DNA from 3 places in the Rahnella sp. CJA17(1/100) genome. Region 2 is predicted to be linked to each of the others. Evidence: predicted binding sites of a transcription regulator. Region 2 holds the regulator's gene; each other region holds the start of a gene.

Region 1 (4,590 bases), on a different contig from region 2:
CTCAGATTGTAGGGCGATGAAAGCAGACGGTAACCGATGTAGTTAAACATGGTCACGAAACTCCCCATCAGCAGGAAACCTTCGGCGAAAAGTAGCGGCAAGCCGCTGTCGCGCCAGTGCAGCTTGAAGTTAATCAGCAGTTTGCGTGGTTTCAGCGAGCTTGCCCGGAAATGTTTTGACGGCGGCAGAATGCGCCAGAACATAATTGCCGCCGCGAGAGCGAAGAAACCAACGACGGCAACGGCGATACGCCAGGAGAAGAAATCCGTCAGCACGCCGCTGACTAAACGTCCGCTCATGCCGCCGATAGAATTTCCGCTGATGTATAGGCCCATCGAGAAAGCGACCACGCTCGGGTGGATTTCCTCACTGAGATAAGTCATGGCGACTGCCGCCACGCCGCTCAGCGACAGGCCGATCAGCGCACGCATGATGAGAATGCCATCCCAGCTTTGCATAAAGGAACAGACCAGCGTGCAGCCCGCAGCGAGAAATAACGCCACCACCATCACTGATTTACGCCCGACGGCATCAGAAACTGGCCCGGTGAACAGCAGGCCTATCGCCATTAAACCGGTGGACAACGACAACGACAGGCTGCTGGTGGCCGGTGAAACGCCGAAATCATGCGACAACACCGGCAGGATTGGCTGAACGCAATACAGCAGGGCAAACGTCGCCAGACCCGCTGAAAACAGCGCAAGGGTGACGCGGATAAATTGCGGCGTACCACGTTTGATAAAAGGGGTTTTAAGTCCGGAGCGGGCGACGGGGGTTTCAGGATTTAACTCGTCGTCGTTAACTGAATCACTGGCTGGTGCAGCGGAAATCCGCCGGGAGGTTTTCACTGGAAGTCCTTAATACGGGGGCTGTAAAACTTAATTTTAAAATGTATAAGAATTTTAACGCTGCGAGGTTTATTGTCTAATATATTAATCAGTCAAAAACGATATGTTTAAAGTATCAATCGGGTGAATTAATCCACATCATGAACCACATCGAACTGCGTCATCTACGTTATTTCATCGCTGTTGCCGAGGAACTGCATTTTGGCCGGGCAGCGGAACGTCTGCACATTTCCCAGCCGCCGCTGAGCCAGCAAATTCAGGCGCTGGAAACCCATCTCGGCGCCGCGCTGTTTTACCGCAACAACCGCAGCGTGCGGCTGACGCAGGCGGGACAGGCGTTTCTGCCGGAAGCCCGGCAGATTTTGCAGCGTGTCGGTGAGGCGTCCGCTCAGGCGGCACGCATTCATCGCGGCGAGTCTGGCAATCTGACCCTCGGGCTGACCTCTTCGGCACCGTTTTTACGTCGTGTTTCCCGCACCTTGCACCGTTTTCGTCTGACCTATCCGGATGTCAATATTCGCATTGAGCAGCTCAACAGCAAACAGCAGATCGAACCGTTACTGGAGGGAAAACTGGATCTGGGCATTATGCGTAATGGCGAGTTACCGGAGGAGCTGGAACACCATCTTGTGCTGTCCGAGCCGCTGATTGCTGTGGTGCACAAAGACCATCCGCTGAATGCGCTTAAAGAGGGTGAACTGACTTTTCAGCACCTTGCCGATCAGCCTTTTGTGTTTTTCTCCAAAGATGTCGGCACGTCGCTTTACGACGATATACTCGGCCAGCTCAAAGTGCAGGGGATCACGCCGTATATCACTCAGGAAGTCGGCGAACCGCTGACCATTATCGGCCTGGTCGCGGCCGGTCTCGGGGTGTCAATTCTGCCCGCTTCTTATCTGCGTATTCAGGTTGAAGGGGTGAGGTATTTGCGATTTGGCACGCTGCAGGGCACGACAGAGCTTTGGCTGGTGAATCACGCACGGCGTCCTGCGACTGCCGCAGCCCGGGCATTTATGGATTTGTTGTTACACGAAGAATAAGGAGGCGAAGTCAGAAGATGCTGTATTTCCAGTCAATTCTGAGCGTGTTTTCGCGCAATTTGTGCACCAAATCACATAACGAATCAAATAGTTGACGACATATAACAAAAACTCCAACATAGCCCTAATCTTTATTTTGAAGCGCGAAAATAACAGGAGTTCCTTGAGTGATCCCCGACGGGCAACCAGGACATATAGATCAGATAAAACAAACCAATGTCGGTGCTGTGTACCGCCTGATAGATCAGTTTGGTCCTATTTCGCGCATTGAATTGTCAAAAAAAGCACAACTGGCTCCTGCCAGTATCACCAAGATAGTTCGTGAGTTAATCCAGGCGCATCTGGTGCTGGAAACTGAATTTCAGGATCCCGGTAGCCGCGGGCGTCCGGCCATTGGTTTAGCGCTCGATACGCAGGCCTGGCATTACCTTTCAGCTCGTATCAGTCTCGGTTCCATTACCCTGGGTCTGCGTGATCTCAGCAGTAAACTGGTGGTAGAAGAAGTCCTCCCGCTGCCGGAACAGGCGTCGCAACCTCTGCTTAAACGTATTATTTCGGAAATCGATCAGTTTTTTATCCGTCATCAGCGCAAACTCGAACGTCTCACCGCCATCGCCATTACCTTACCGGGCATGATCGACGCACGGCGTGGCATTGTGCACCGCATGCCGTTTTATCATGACGTGTTTGATATGCCGCTGGGCGACACGCTGTCTGAGCACACCGGTTTGCCGGTGTATGTGCAGCACGATATCGGTGCCTGGACGCTGGCCGAGTTGCTATACGGTGCCTCCCGGGGTTGTAAAAATGTGGTACAGGTGGTGATTGATCACAACGTCGGAGCAGGGGTGATCACGGGCGGGCGCGTGTTGCACGCGGGCAGCAGCAGTGTGGCGGAAATCGGCCATACGCAGGTCGATCCTTACGGCAAGCGCTGTTATTGCGGCAATCACGGTTGCCTTGAAACTGTCGCCAGCACTGACAGCATTCTTGATCTGGTTCGTCAGCGGTTAACGGTACCGGTTCCGGCCAGCTTACTGCATGGTGTGTCGCTGACTATCGAGGCCGTGTGTGATGCAGCAAACCGTGGCGATCAGCTAGCGCGTGATGTGATCATCAGCGTCGGACAAAGCGTTGGACGCATTCTGGCGATCATGGTCAATCTGTTTAATCCGGAGAAAGTGCTGATCGGCTCACCGCTGAATTTATCTCAGGATATTCTCCATCCCGCGATAATGTCCTGTATTCAGCAGCAATCGCTTCCCGCCTATAGCGAAAATATCAAACTTGAATCGACACAATTCTATAATCAGGGAACGATGCCCGGCGCGGCGTTAGTGAAAGATGCGTTATATAGCGGATCCCTGTTAATTAAATTACTGCAAGGCTAATATCCTGCAAAATTGAAGTTACTTCTGCATTGGCTGCATTTGTTCGCCCGAATCCTTGATCTTCGTCAGCGCATCGGGACTTTCTTCCTTGCCGCCCTGTCGTAATTTCCATTAATTGGGATATATCATTAACCTGTGTTCGTAAATAAAAAAATATAAGCCCTCCGCATTAACTGCATGGACAGTCAACAAAACATTGCGCTAACGCAAACCGCTCTCATCCCGCATCGCCTAGACTTTCTGTCGTGACTTTGTCTCTGGCGGTGTGTTCTTACCGGAGACTATCTTTCAATAAGACGGAGAGATCCCGGAGCCTGAATTCCATGTTAACGCACTTTTTCGTCACGGGTACGGATGCCCGTGTAGGTAAAACCATTGTCACACGTGCCTTGCTTCAGGCTTTAGCCGCGCAGGATCGCTGCGTTTTAGGCTATAAACCTATTGCAACAGGCAGTCAGGAGCTGGCCGACGGGGTTCGAAATAAAGATGCGGTAACGCTCCAGCAGTCATCTTCAATTTCTTATCCTTTTAATAAAATAACTCCGCTTGCATTAGCTGATGAAGATATTTATGCCAGCCAGGTCCCTGAAAATGTTTTTGAAATAATGACTAACGGTCTTAATTTCATGCGTAAGGAGGCTGACTCCGTTGTAGTGGAAGGGTGCGACGGCTGGAGAACATTGATCACACCGCATCTTTTATATTCGGACTGGGTCCGCCAGCAAAATATGCCGGTAGTATTAGTGGTAGGTATTCAGGAAGGTTGTGTCAGCCATGCGTTATTAACCGCGCAGGCGATTATTGCGGATGGTTTACCACTGCTTGGTTGGGTGGCGAACCGCATTAATCCCTGTCTGGCTCACTACCAGGAAACGATTGATGCGCTCAGCGTCAATATTTCCGCACCGCTGCTCGGTGAAATTCCGTATTTACCTCGTGCGGAAAGCCGCGATATGGCGAAGTTTATCGACCTGTCCAGCTTTAACCTGGAAATGGTGATTAAAGTATGAGGCTGACGGTTTTTTAAAATTTATCATGGATGGAATTAAGTGCCTGAAAAACAGCAATATTCAAAATTGAACAGCATGTTGCTTAAACGCAAAATGATGAAAGTGATCGACCCTAAATGTGTCGATCAGGAGCCCGCTAATCCGTTATATGTTTATGAAGTTATCCGTCAGGCGGCGGGAAATTATAAACTTGTTAATATAATGGATCCTCAACGCACCCTTGTACCAAATGGAGGTGGCTGGGTGTTTGCTATCATGGATGATGCTCCGGGGGCTGTTATTTGCGGCAAGGCAGATTATC
Region 2 (4,590 bases):
CCAGCAATTGCAGGGTATACACTGCAGTCACCGTCATGCCGACCATCGCCAGTCCGTAGTTTTTGCGCAGAACGGTATAGGACAACAGGGTGATCAGCAACATGCACAGCAGCGTGGTGCCTTCCGGCAGTTCCAGTTTGAGCAAGCCTGAGGCAATCAGCAATCCGGCCAGCGTACCGAGTGCACGGTGCTGGATCCTCACCCGCGTGGCGTTATAACCGTTCTGGCTGACCAACATGATAGTCAGCAAGATCCAGTAGGGTTTGGGCAAATTGAAGAACAGACCCAGACTGCTGCCAATCGCCAGAATAATGCCCAAACGTGCGGCATTACGCAGTGCCACGGATTTGAAGGAAAGATAGCTTTTCAGCGCGGGCCAGAAGGGCAAACGCGGCTGGGTGTTCATCAGGTCACGTTTGTACAACGGCCGCTGTGTGCGTAACAGACGGGCAATGCGGCTGAAATGGTAATAACAAAACTGACCTACCGGATTGTCCGGGTTACGCGCGGCGATTTTCTCCAGCGCGGTCAGCTCATTGGCCATCGTAAAGCGCCCGGATAAACGATGATAAAGAATATCGTCGGCAATCACCCGAAGACGGGTGGAAATCACCTGCGCATTTCGGCGGATAACCGCTTCGGCATGGCTTTCCTCCACCAGTTTCTGCACTTCTTCCGGCTGATGCAGGCTCACTGTAATGTGCTCCTGCAAATCGAGCGCCACCTGAAAACGCTGAAACAGCCGTTTATGGTGATGATGATGTCCGTGCTGGGGCAACATGTGTAATTGCTGATAAAGCAGGGCAATCAGGTCGATAACCTGCTGCTGGCGGGTTAGCAGTGGGGGTAACGCAGTTTCGGGATCGGTGTGTTGCGTCAGCAGGCTGTACTTGGCTTCGAAATAATCCGCGAGTTGCAGATAGAGCTGGCTGAGCGTTTCGCGCATCGGCTGTTCTTCCGAAATACGAAACCACGCCCAGTTAAACAATCCGTACCAGGCTGTGCCAGCGGCGAACAACACCGGGGCCTGCCACATCGGGCGCACACCCACCATACTCAGCGTGAAGATAGTCGCCACCAGCGCACCGGGCAACAGGCGCGCATGCAGCGGGCTGATTTCACCGGTGACGCCCAGCAGTAACGCCAGCGACAGCATGATCAGCGGCAGCGGTATATGCCAGCTTTCGAGCATCAGTTGCAGCAGAAGGCTGCTCACGGCAAAGAGTGAACCGCCGACGAGCAGGCGTTTGAAAAAGCGTTTATGCGGGGTATCCAGACCGGCGATGTTACAACAGGCCGGGCAGAGGGAAAACAGCAGGCCCATTTGCAAATTGCCAAACAGCCAGCAAATGCCAACAGGTAAGCACAACACCAGCGTCTGGCGCAGCGCGTAGTTCACTTCAGGATGGTAAAACAGTCTTCGCCATAGCGTCATGGGTAAAGCTTAGCCCATAAAAAAGGCGCGACAGTGTTTTGCCGCGCCAATTTTTGAGGGATTAACGTGTGCCGTAAACGACAATCGTTTTACCGTGTGCGGAGATCAGGCTCTGATCTTCCAGCATTTTGAGAATGCGTCCGACTGTTTCACGTGAACAACCGACGATTTGGCCAATTTCCTGGCGGGTGATCTTGATTTGCATCCCGTCCGGATGGGTCATTGCATCAGGCTGTTTAGCCAGATTGAGCAAGGTTTGAGCGATGCGACCGGTAACGTCAAGGAAGGCAAGGTTGCCGACTTTCTCTGACGTCACTTGCAGACGGTTGGCCATCTGCGCGGAGAGACGCATCAGAATATCCGGGTTAACCTGAATCAGCTGGCGGAATTTTTTATATGAAATTTCAGCCACTTCACAGGCAGTTTTAGCACGTACCCAGGCACTGCGTTCCTGACCTTCTTCGAAGAGTCCCAGCTCACCGATGAAGTCACCTTGGTTAAGGTAGGACAGTATCATTTCCTTGCCTTCTTCATCTTTAATCAGGACAGCAACTGACCCTTTCACGATGTAGTAAAGCGTTTCGGCTTTTTCACCCTGGTGAATCAGCGTACTTTTAGAAGGATACTTATGTATATGACAGTGAGACAGGAACCATTCAAGAGTCGGGTCTGTTTGTGGCTTGCCGAGAACCATTTGCTATTATCCTCTGTTGTTATCGCTGCCCAAAATCACAGGGCTCAGAGTTCCCTGTACGGCACTTCAAATCCAAAGCGCCCTTTCAGCATATAACTCTCCAGAAATGCTGCAAGCGGATGTCGGAGTGCAACAGCCTGTTTATTGCTGTCATCACCGTGGGTTCTGTACTTAAACCGCAAAAACCGTCACCGCAATTTACTGGAAAGTATGTTTCGGCTTTGTTTGTAGCACAGGTTTGAGATGCTGTCTTCTGTTGTCTCGCTTCAGCATGATGGCGATCGGGTTACGTTGCCAGATTTTAGGTGAAAGGGTACTCTGAGAGCAGATTTCGACAAGTTTATTCACCGGGAGAATAGTTCATGCATGCACGTGTCAAATGGGTTGAAGGACTGACATTTTTAGGTGAGTCTGCATCGGGTCATCAGATTTCAATGGATGGAAACGCGGGTGATAAAGCCCCAAGCCCGATGGAAATGTTACTGATGTCCGCAGGGGGGTGTAGTGCAATCGACGTGGTGTCAATTTTGCAAAAAGGTCGTAATGACGTGCGTGATTGTGAAGTGAAGCTGACCTCACAACGCCGCGAAGAAGCGCCGCGTCTGTTCACTCACATCAATCTGCATTTTATCGTCACCGGTAAGGATCTGACCGATAAGATTGTTGAACGCGCAGTCAGCCTGTCTGCCGAAAAATACTGTTCTGTGTCTCTGATGCTGGGGAAAGCGGCCACAATCACCCACAGCTTTGAAGTGATTGCAGCCGAATAAAGTTTACTCGATCTTCTTGCCTTCCATCAGGCGCTGCACCAGCGGCGCCATGATCAGCTCCATCGCCAGCCCCATTTTGCCGCCCGGCACCACCAGTGTTTTGATGTGCGAGATAAACGACCCTTGCAGCATGGCCAGCAGATACGGGAAATCGATGTCATCCAGTCCCTGAAAATGAATCACCACAAAGCTTTCATCCAGTGACGGAATGGCTTTGGCGGCAAACGGGTTCGAGGTGTCGATGGTGGGTACCCGCTGGAAATTGATGTGCGTGCGGGAAAACTGCGGGGTAATGTAATTGATATAGTCATCCATCGAACGCACGACGGAATCCATCACCGCTTCACGGGAATGCCCGCGCTCGCCGGTATCGCGCACCAGTTTCTGGATCCATTCGAGGTTGACGATAGGCACTACGCCGACCAGCAGGTCGACCTGCGCGGCAACGTCAATTTTGTCCGCCACCACACCACCGTGTAACCCTTCGTAAAACAAAATATCCGTCGGTTCCGGCAACGCCTGCCACGGCGTAAAGGTACCCGGCACCTGATTGTAGGGAACGGCTTCGTCATAAGTATGCAGATACTTACGTGAACGGCCAGTGCCGGTTTTACCGTATTCGATAAAGCTTTTTTCCAGCAAACCAAAGTCGTTGGCTTCCGGCCCGAAGTAGCTGATATGACGTCCCAGATCGCGCGCCTTGCGTATTGCCGCATCCATTTCAGGACGGGTGAAATGATGAAAACTGTCGCCTTCCAGTTCCGCCGCACGCAAACCAAGCTGCTGAAATATTTTACGAAATGCCACGCTGGTGGTCGTGGTGCCTGCACCGCTCGAACCGGTCACGGCAATAACAGGATGTTTGGCTGACATAATGCGCTGTTCTCCATAAAGGTGATGCAGGCAGGCGAGACGCGGTCTTTTCTGTGGTCGAAGATCTGGCGTCAAGGCTGCGCATAATTAAGCCTATTGTTACCATATTTATTCGCGAAGCCAAAGAGGGCTTCACTATTCTAAACCCGCCAGCAACGGTTGGATCAGCGGGTCTTTCTGGTGGAACAGAGAAACAATGTCATGCAGCGCCTTGCCTGTGTACTCCTTTTTCCACGCCAGACTGAGCGGGGAAGGGGCGCGCGGATAGCGGATTTGCCGGGCGATCAGCTCGCCGCTGTCGAGATATGGCTGGCACAGATGGCGCGGCAGAAAACCGATACCCATTCCCTTCAGGTGACAGGCCAGTTTAGTCGCCACATCTGCCACGATGATCTGCCGTTGCCCGGTCAGCAACCAGGCCACCCGCTTGTTCAGATGGCGCGAGGTGTCTTCCACATTGATGGCAATGTACTGACGCAATACCGCTTCTTCCAGCACACCAGTGATGTGCTGCAGCGGATGAAAGGGCGCATGAACAAAAACCCAGTCCACTTCACCCAGCGGCAGCAGATTCACGGCGTTAGAAAGGGATTCGGTGCCGGTCACGCCAATCGCCAGCTGAAAATCTTCGTACAGCAGCGTATCCCATACCCCCATGTAAATCTGCCGTGTGAAAGTGAACTGCGTGAACGGGTAGCGCTGCGTCAGAGAGCTTAATAACGCTGCCAGAGCTTCAGGGCAGTACATCAGATTGTTCACCACCACATTCAGCTGGCGCTCAATGCCGTCGTTAATCTGCTGCAGTTCTGCCGGTACAC
Region 3 (4,590 bases), on a different contig from region 2:
GTTCTGGCTACCGTCAGTTTGTCTGCCAGCGCTGCTGATACCATCCGTTTCGCGATGGAAGCGTCTTATCCTCCGTTTGAGTTTGTAGACTCCAGCAATCAGATCCAGGGCTTTGACGTCGATCTGGCGAACGCCATGTGTAAAGAGATGCAGGCAACCTGTACGTTCACCAATCAGGCGTTCGACAGCCTGATCCCGAGCCTGAAATTCCGCCGTTTTGACGCGGTGATTTCCGGTATGGACATCACGCCGGAACGTCAGAAACAAGTGGCATTCACCAACCCGTACTACGATAACTCTGCTATTTTCATCGCCCATTCTGGTCAGTTCACTGACGTTGCTGCGCTGAAAGGCAAACGTGTCGGTATGCAAAACGGCACGACTCATCAGAAATACCTGATGGATAAGCACCCTGAAATCACCGCCGTACCTTACGACAGCTATCAGAATGCCGTACTGGACCTGAAAAACGGTCGTCTGGATGCCGTATTCGGTGACACCGCCGTGGTGAATGAATGGCTGAAACAGAACAAAAATCTGGCCGCTGTGGGTGACAAAATCACTGACCCGACTTACTTCGGTACCGGCCTGGGTGTTGCGGTTCGTCAGAACAATACCGAATTGCTGACTAAACTGAATGATGCTCTGGCAAAAGTGAAAGCAGACGGCACTTACAAGACGCTGTATTCAAAATGGTTCCAGCAATAAGTTTGCCTATCAATGACTGAATTCCAACCTTTAGCAAGCGCCGCCGGGATGACCGTCGGCCTTGCCGTTTGTGCGCTGATCCTCGGCCTGGTGCTGGCGATGATTTTCGCAGTCTGGGAATCCGCGCCGTGGAAGCCGCTTAGCTGGCTGGGCACCGCGTGGGTTACCGTGCTGCGCGGTCTGCCGGAAATCCTGGTGGTACTGTTCATCTATTTTGGTTCCTCACAACTGCTGATGGTGCTGGCCGATGGCTTTAGCATCAATCTTGGCCTGTTCGCCATCCCGATTAAGTTGCCGATTGAGAACTTCGAAGTCAGCCCGTTTGTGTGTGGTGTGATCGCCCTTTCCCTGCTGTATTCGGCTTATGCATCGCAGACATTGCGCGGCGCACTGAAAGCCGTGCCGCAAGGGCAATGGGAGTCCGGTCAGGTGTTGGGCATGAAAAAGTCGGCGATTTTCTTCCGCCTGATCATGCCGCAGATGTGGCGTCATGCGTTGCCGGGGCTGAGTAATCAGTGGCTCGTGCTGCTGAAAGATACCGCACTGGTATCACTTATCAGCGTGAACGACCTGATGCTGCAAACCAAAAGCATTGCGACCCGTACGCAGGAGCCATTTACCTGGTATGTGATTGCGGCGTGTATCTATCTGCTTGTTACCCTGTTCAGCCAGTTCGTGATTAAACGTATCGAACTGCGTACCACACGCTTTGAACGGAGTGCATCCTGATGTGGGAATATTTACCTGAAGTCCTGAAAGGATTGCACACCAGCCTGACGCTGACCGTGGCGGCACTGATTGTTGCACTGTTGCTGGCGATGATTTTCACCGTCATTCTGACGCTGAAAGTGCCGGTTGCCAGCCAGATCGTTAAAGGTTACATCACGCTGTTTACCGGCACACCGTTGCTGGTGCAAATATTCCTGATTTACTACGGACCGGGCCAGTTTCCGTCGATCCGCGAAATTCCGTGGTTATGGGAAGTCCTGTCGCAGCCGTGGCTTTGCGCGATGTTTGCATTGGCGCTGAACAGTGCGGCCTATACCACACAGTTGTTTACCGGTGCGGTACGCGCTATTCCGTCCGGCCAGTGGCAGTCGTGCGAAGCACTTGGCATGTCGAAGCCGCAAACCTTGCGCATTCTGTTGCCGTACGCCTTTAAACGCGCGCTGTCATCGTATTCCAACGAAGTGGTGCTGGTGTTTAAAAGTACCTCGCTGGCTTACACCATCACGCTGATGGATGTGATGGGTCACAGCCAGCTGATGTACGGTCGTACGTATGACGTGATGGTATTCGGTGCGGCCGGTGTGGTTTATCTGTGCGTGAACGGGTTGCTGACCCTGATGATGCGCCTGATTGAGCGTCGTGCACTGGCATTTGAACGCCGTAACTGATAGCCAGAGAAGAATCTGAAGGGACGAGAAATCGTCCCTTTTTTTGTGCCGGAAAAAACATCCCCTTGTTTCAATTTATAATTTTTTAATCAAATTTATTGCATATAAATTCATTTAGTGGCACTTTGTTCTCAGGTTTCACTTCCTGCCAGTTACCCGATTAAATTAATAAAATCAGTAAACTGTACCATGAAGGGAATGTCATTTTTTGAACAGGAATGTATTGCATGAAAAAGCTGATCCTCGCCGCCCTCTTGTCTGCCACAGTTTTCACTGCCACCGCTGCGGATACCATTCGTTTCGGCACTTCCGCCACGTATCCGCCGTTTGAATCTATCGGCGCTGACAACCAGATTATTGGTTTTGATATCGATCTGGCGAACGCGCTGTGTAAGCAAATACAGGAAACCTGTACCTTCACCAATCAGCCGTTTGATGGTCTGATCCCGGCACTGAAATTCCGTCGTTTCGATGTGATTATTTCCGGTATGGATATCACGGAAGAGCGCAGTAAACAGGTGACGTTCACCCAGCCTTACTACGCTAACACGGCAATGATTATCGGGCCGAAAGGCAAGTTTGCTTCTATTGCGGATCTGAAAGGTAAGCGTGTTGGCCTGGAAAATGGCACCACGCACCAGAAATACCTGATGGAAAAGCATCCTGAAATCACTACCGTCGGTTACGACAGCTATCAGAATGCAATTCTGGATCTGAAAAGTGGTCGTCTGGACGGGCTGTTAGGCGACACCGCCGTGCTGAACGGCTGGCTGAAATCCAACCCGAATCTGGGTGAAGTCGGCGAGCTGATTAAAGATCCGCAATACTTTGGTACCGGCGTCGGCATGGCGGTGCGTCCTGATAATAAGGAACTGCTGGCGAAGCTGAACACAGCGCTGGAAGGGATCAAAGCTAACGGCGAATTTAAAAAGATTAATGACAAGTGGTTCCCGGCTCACTGATTCCCCGTCATCCTTTTTTAACAGCCGTCTGAAAAGGCGGCTGTTCTGCGTAACATCTCCCAAATATGCAACGAAGCAGAACTTATTACATCAAAAAAGTGACATCCGTCACACCACGTTCATGGAATGACTTTTACACTGTTCAACCGTAATCACTGTCGAGATCGAATGTTTATGCACGCACGTTTTCACACCGCCTTTGCGGCACTCCCTGAAAATTTATCCTCCGCGCTTGAGCCGTTTTTGCGTCATGATGACTTCCCGGCAATGCTCACTGCGGCTGATGTTGCGCAGATAAAACAGGCGACCGGACTGGACGATGACGCGCTGGCATTTGCCCTGCTGCCTCTGGCCGCAGCCTGTTCTGTTACGCCTATCTCTCATTTCAATGTCGGTGCGGTTGCACGCGGAATTTCAGGCAATTTGTATTTCGGTGCCAACATGGAATTCGCCGGTGCGCCGATGCAACAAACGGTTCACGCTGAGCAATCCGCAGTCACGCACGCCTGGCTGCGTGGTGAAACCCGTCTGGCCTCCATCACCGTGAATTACACGCCTTGCGGGCATTGTCGTCAGTTTATGAATGAGCTGACCAGCGGCACGGCGCTGGATATCCATCTGCCCGATCGTGATGTAGCAACACTTGGCGATTATCTGCCGCACTCCTTCGGCCCGAAGGATCTGGACATCACCACCCTGCTGATGGACAAAGTGAATCACGGTTACACACTGGAAAGCACCGACTCCCTGGCACTCATGGCACTGGATGCCTGCAATCAAAGTCATGCGCCTTACAGTAAGTCGCACAGTGGTGTGGCGCTGGAAACCCATAACGGCAAACAGTTCGGTGGCCGTTACGCCGAAAACGCCGCATTCAATCCGAGCCTGCCTCCTTTGCAGGCCGCGTTAATCCTGCTGAATATGTCAGGTGAAGATTGCCTGAAAGTGCGCCGTGCAGTACTGGTCGAGCAAAAAGATGCGTTGATCACGCAAAACGATGCCACGCGTGCCACGTTAAAAGCACTGGGCTGCGAAGATATCACCACGCTGACCTGCTGATAGTGTGAGCCGGTTAACACTAAAGACTCTGTTTCCGGAGTCTTTAGTTACATAACATTGTCATTACATTTGTCATTTGAAATCCTTATTTCCTCTCTGTTACCCTCACCGCTCCGAAATATAAAAAACAACATTCTGAAAACCGGAAGAGTAAAACGATGGAACTTGAATACGAAAGTAAACGCCCCCTGTACATTCCCCACGCTGGCCCGATCCTGTTAGAGTTTCCGTTACTGAATAAAGGCAGCGCTTTTACTGAAGAAGAGCGCAGCAACTTTAACCTTCACGGTTTACTGCCGGAAGCGGTGGAAACCATCGAAGAACAGGCTGACCGTGCCTACCGCCAGTTTCAGAATTTCAAAACCGACATCGATAAACACATCTATTTGAGAAACATTCAGGACACCAATGAGACGCTGTTCTACCGTCTGCTGGACAACCATCTCAGCGAAATGATGCCGGTG

The links. Region 2 encodes CRP, which controls carbon source genes, mostly activating them, when cyclic AMP is high. Its sites were predicted from a motif close to ATGTGANNNNNNTCACAT; they were not measured.
Region 1: mlc (sugar metabolism global transcriptional regulator Mlc) is a predicted target of CRP. The motif match lies at 1,948-1,965, and genes of this name have one in related genera.
Region 3: cdd (cytidine deaminase) is a predicted target of CRP. The motif match lies at 3,164-3,181, and genes of this name have one in related genera.

What each region holds. Positions count from the first base shown of each region.
Region 1 covers NZ_CAWOJA010000033.1:360,818-365,407, reverse strand. Annotated here, with positions in the region: gene AACU55_RS16290 (MFS transporter) at 1-848, opposite strand, end outside; gene AACU55_RS16285 (LysR family transcriptional regulator) at 989-1,888, shown strand; gene mlc (sugar metabolism global transcriptional regulator Mlc) at 2,056-3,279, shown strand; gene bioD (dethiobiotin synthase) at 3,603-4,289, shown strand; gene AACU55_RS16270 (hypothetical protein) at 4,329-4,590, shown strand, end outside.
Region 2 covers NZ_CAWOJA010000003.1:137,393-141,982, forward strand. Annotated here, with positions in the region: gene AACU55_RS02310 (YccS/YhfK family putative transporter) at 1-1,435, opposite strand, end outside; gene crp (cAMP-activated global transcriptional regulator CRP) at 1,497-2,129, opposite strand; gene AACU55_RS02320 (OsmC family protein) at 2,492-2,899, shown strand; gene AACU55_RS02325 (phosphoribulokinase) at 2,903-3,772, opposite strand; gene allS (HTH-type transcriptional activator AllS) at 3,908-4,590, opposite strand, start outside.
Region 3 covers NZ_CAWOJA010000064.1:233,570-238,159, forward strand. Annotated here, with positions in the region: gene artJ (arginine ABC transporter substrate-binding protein) at 1-708, shown strand, start outside; gene artQ (arginine ABC transporter permease ArtQ) at 721-1,437, shown strand; gene artM (arginine ABC transporter permease ArtM) at 1,437-2,105, shown strand; gene AACU55_RS21665 (arginine ABC transporter substrate-binding protein) at 2,333-3,067, shown strand; gene cdd (cytidine deaminase) at 3,242-4,126, shown strand; gene AACU55_RS21675 (NAD-dependent malic enzyme) at 4,285-4,590, shown strand, end outside.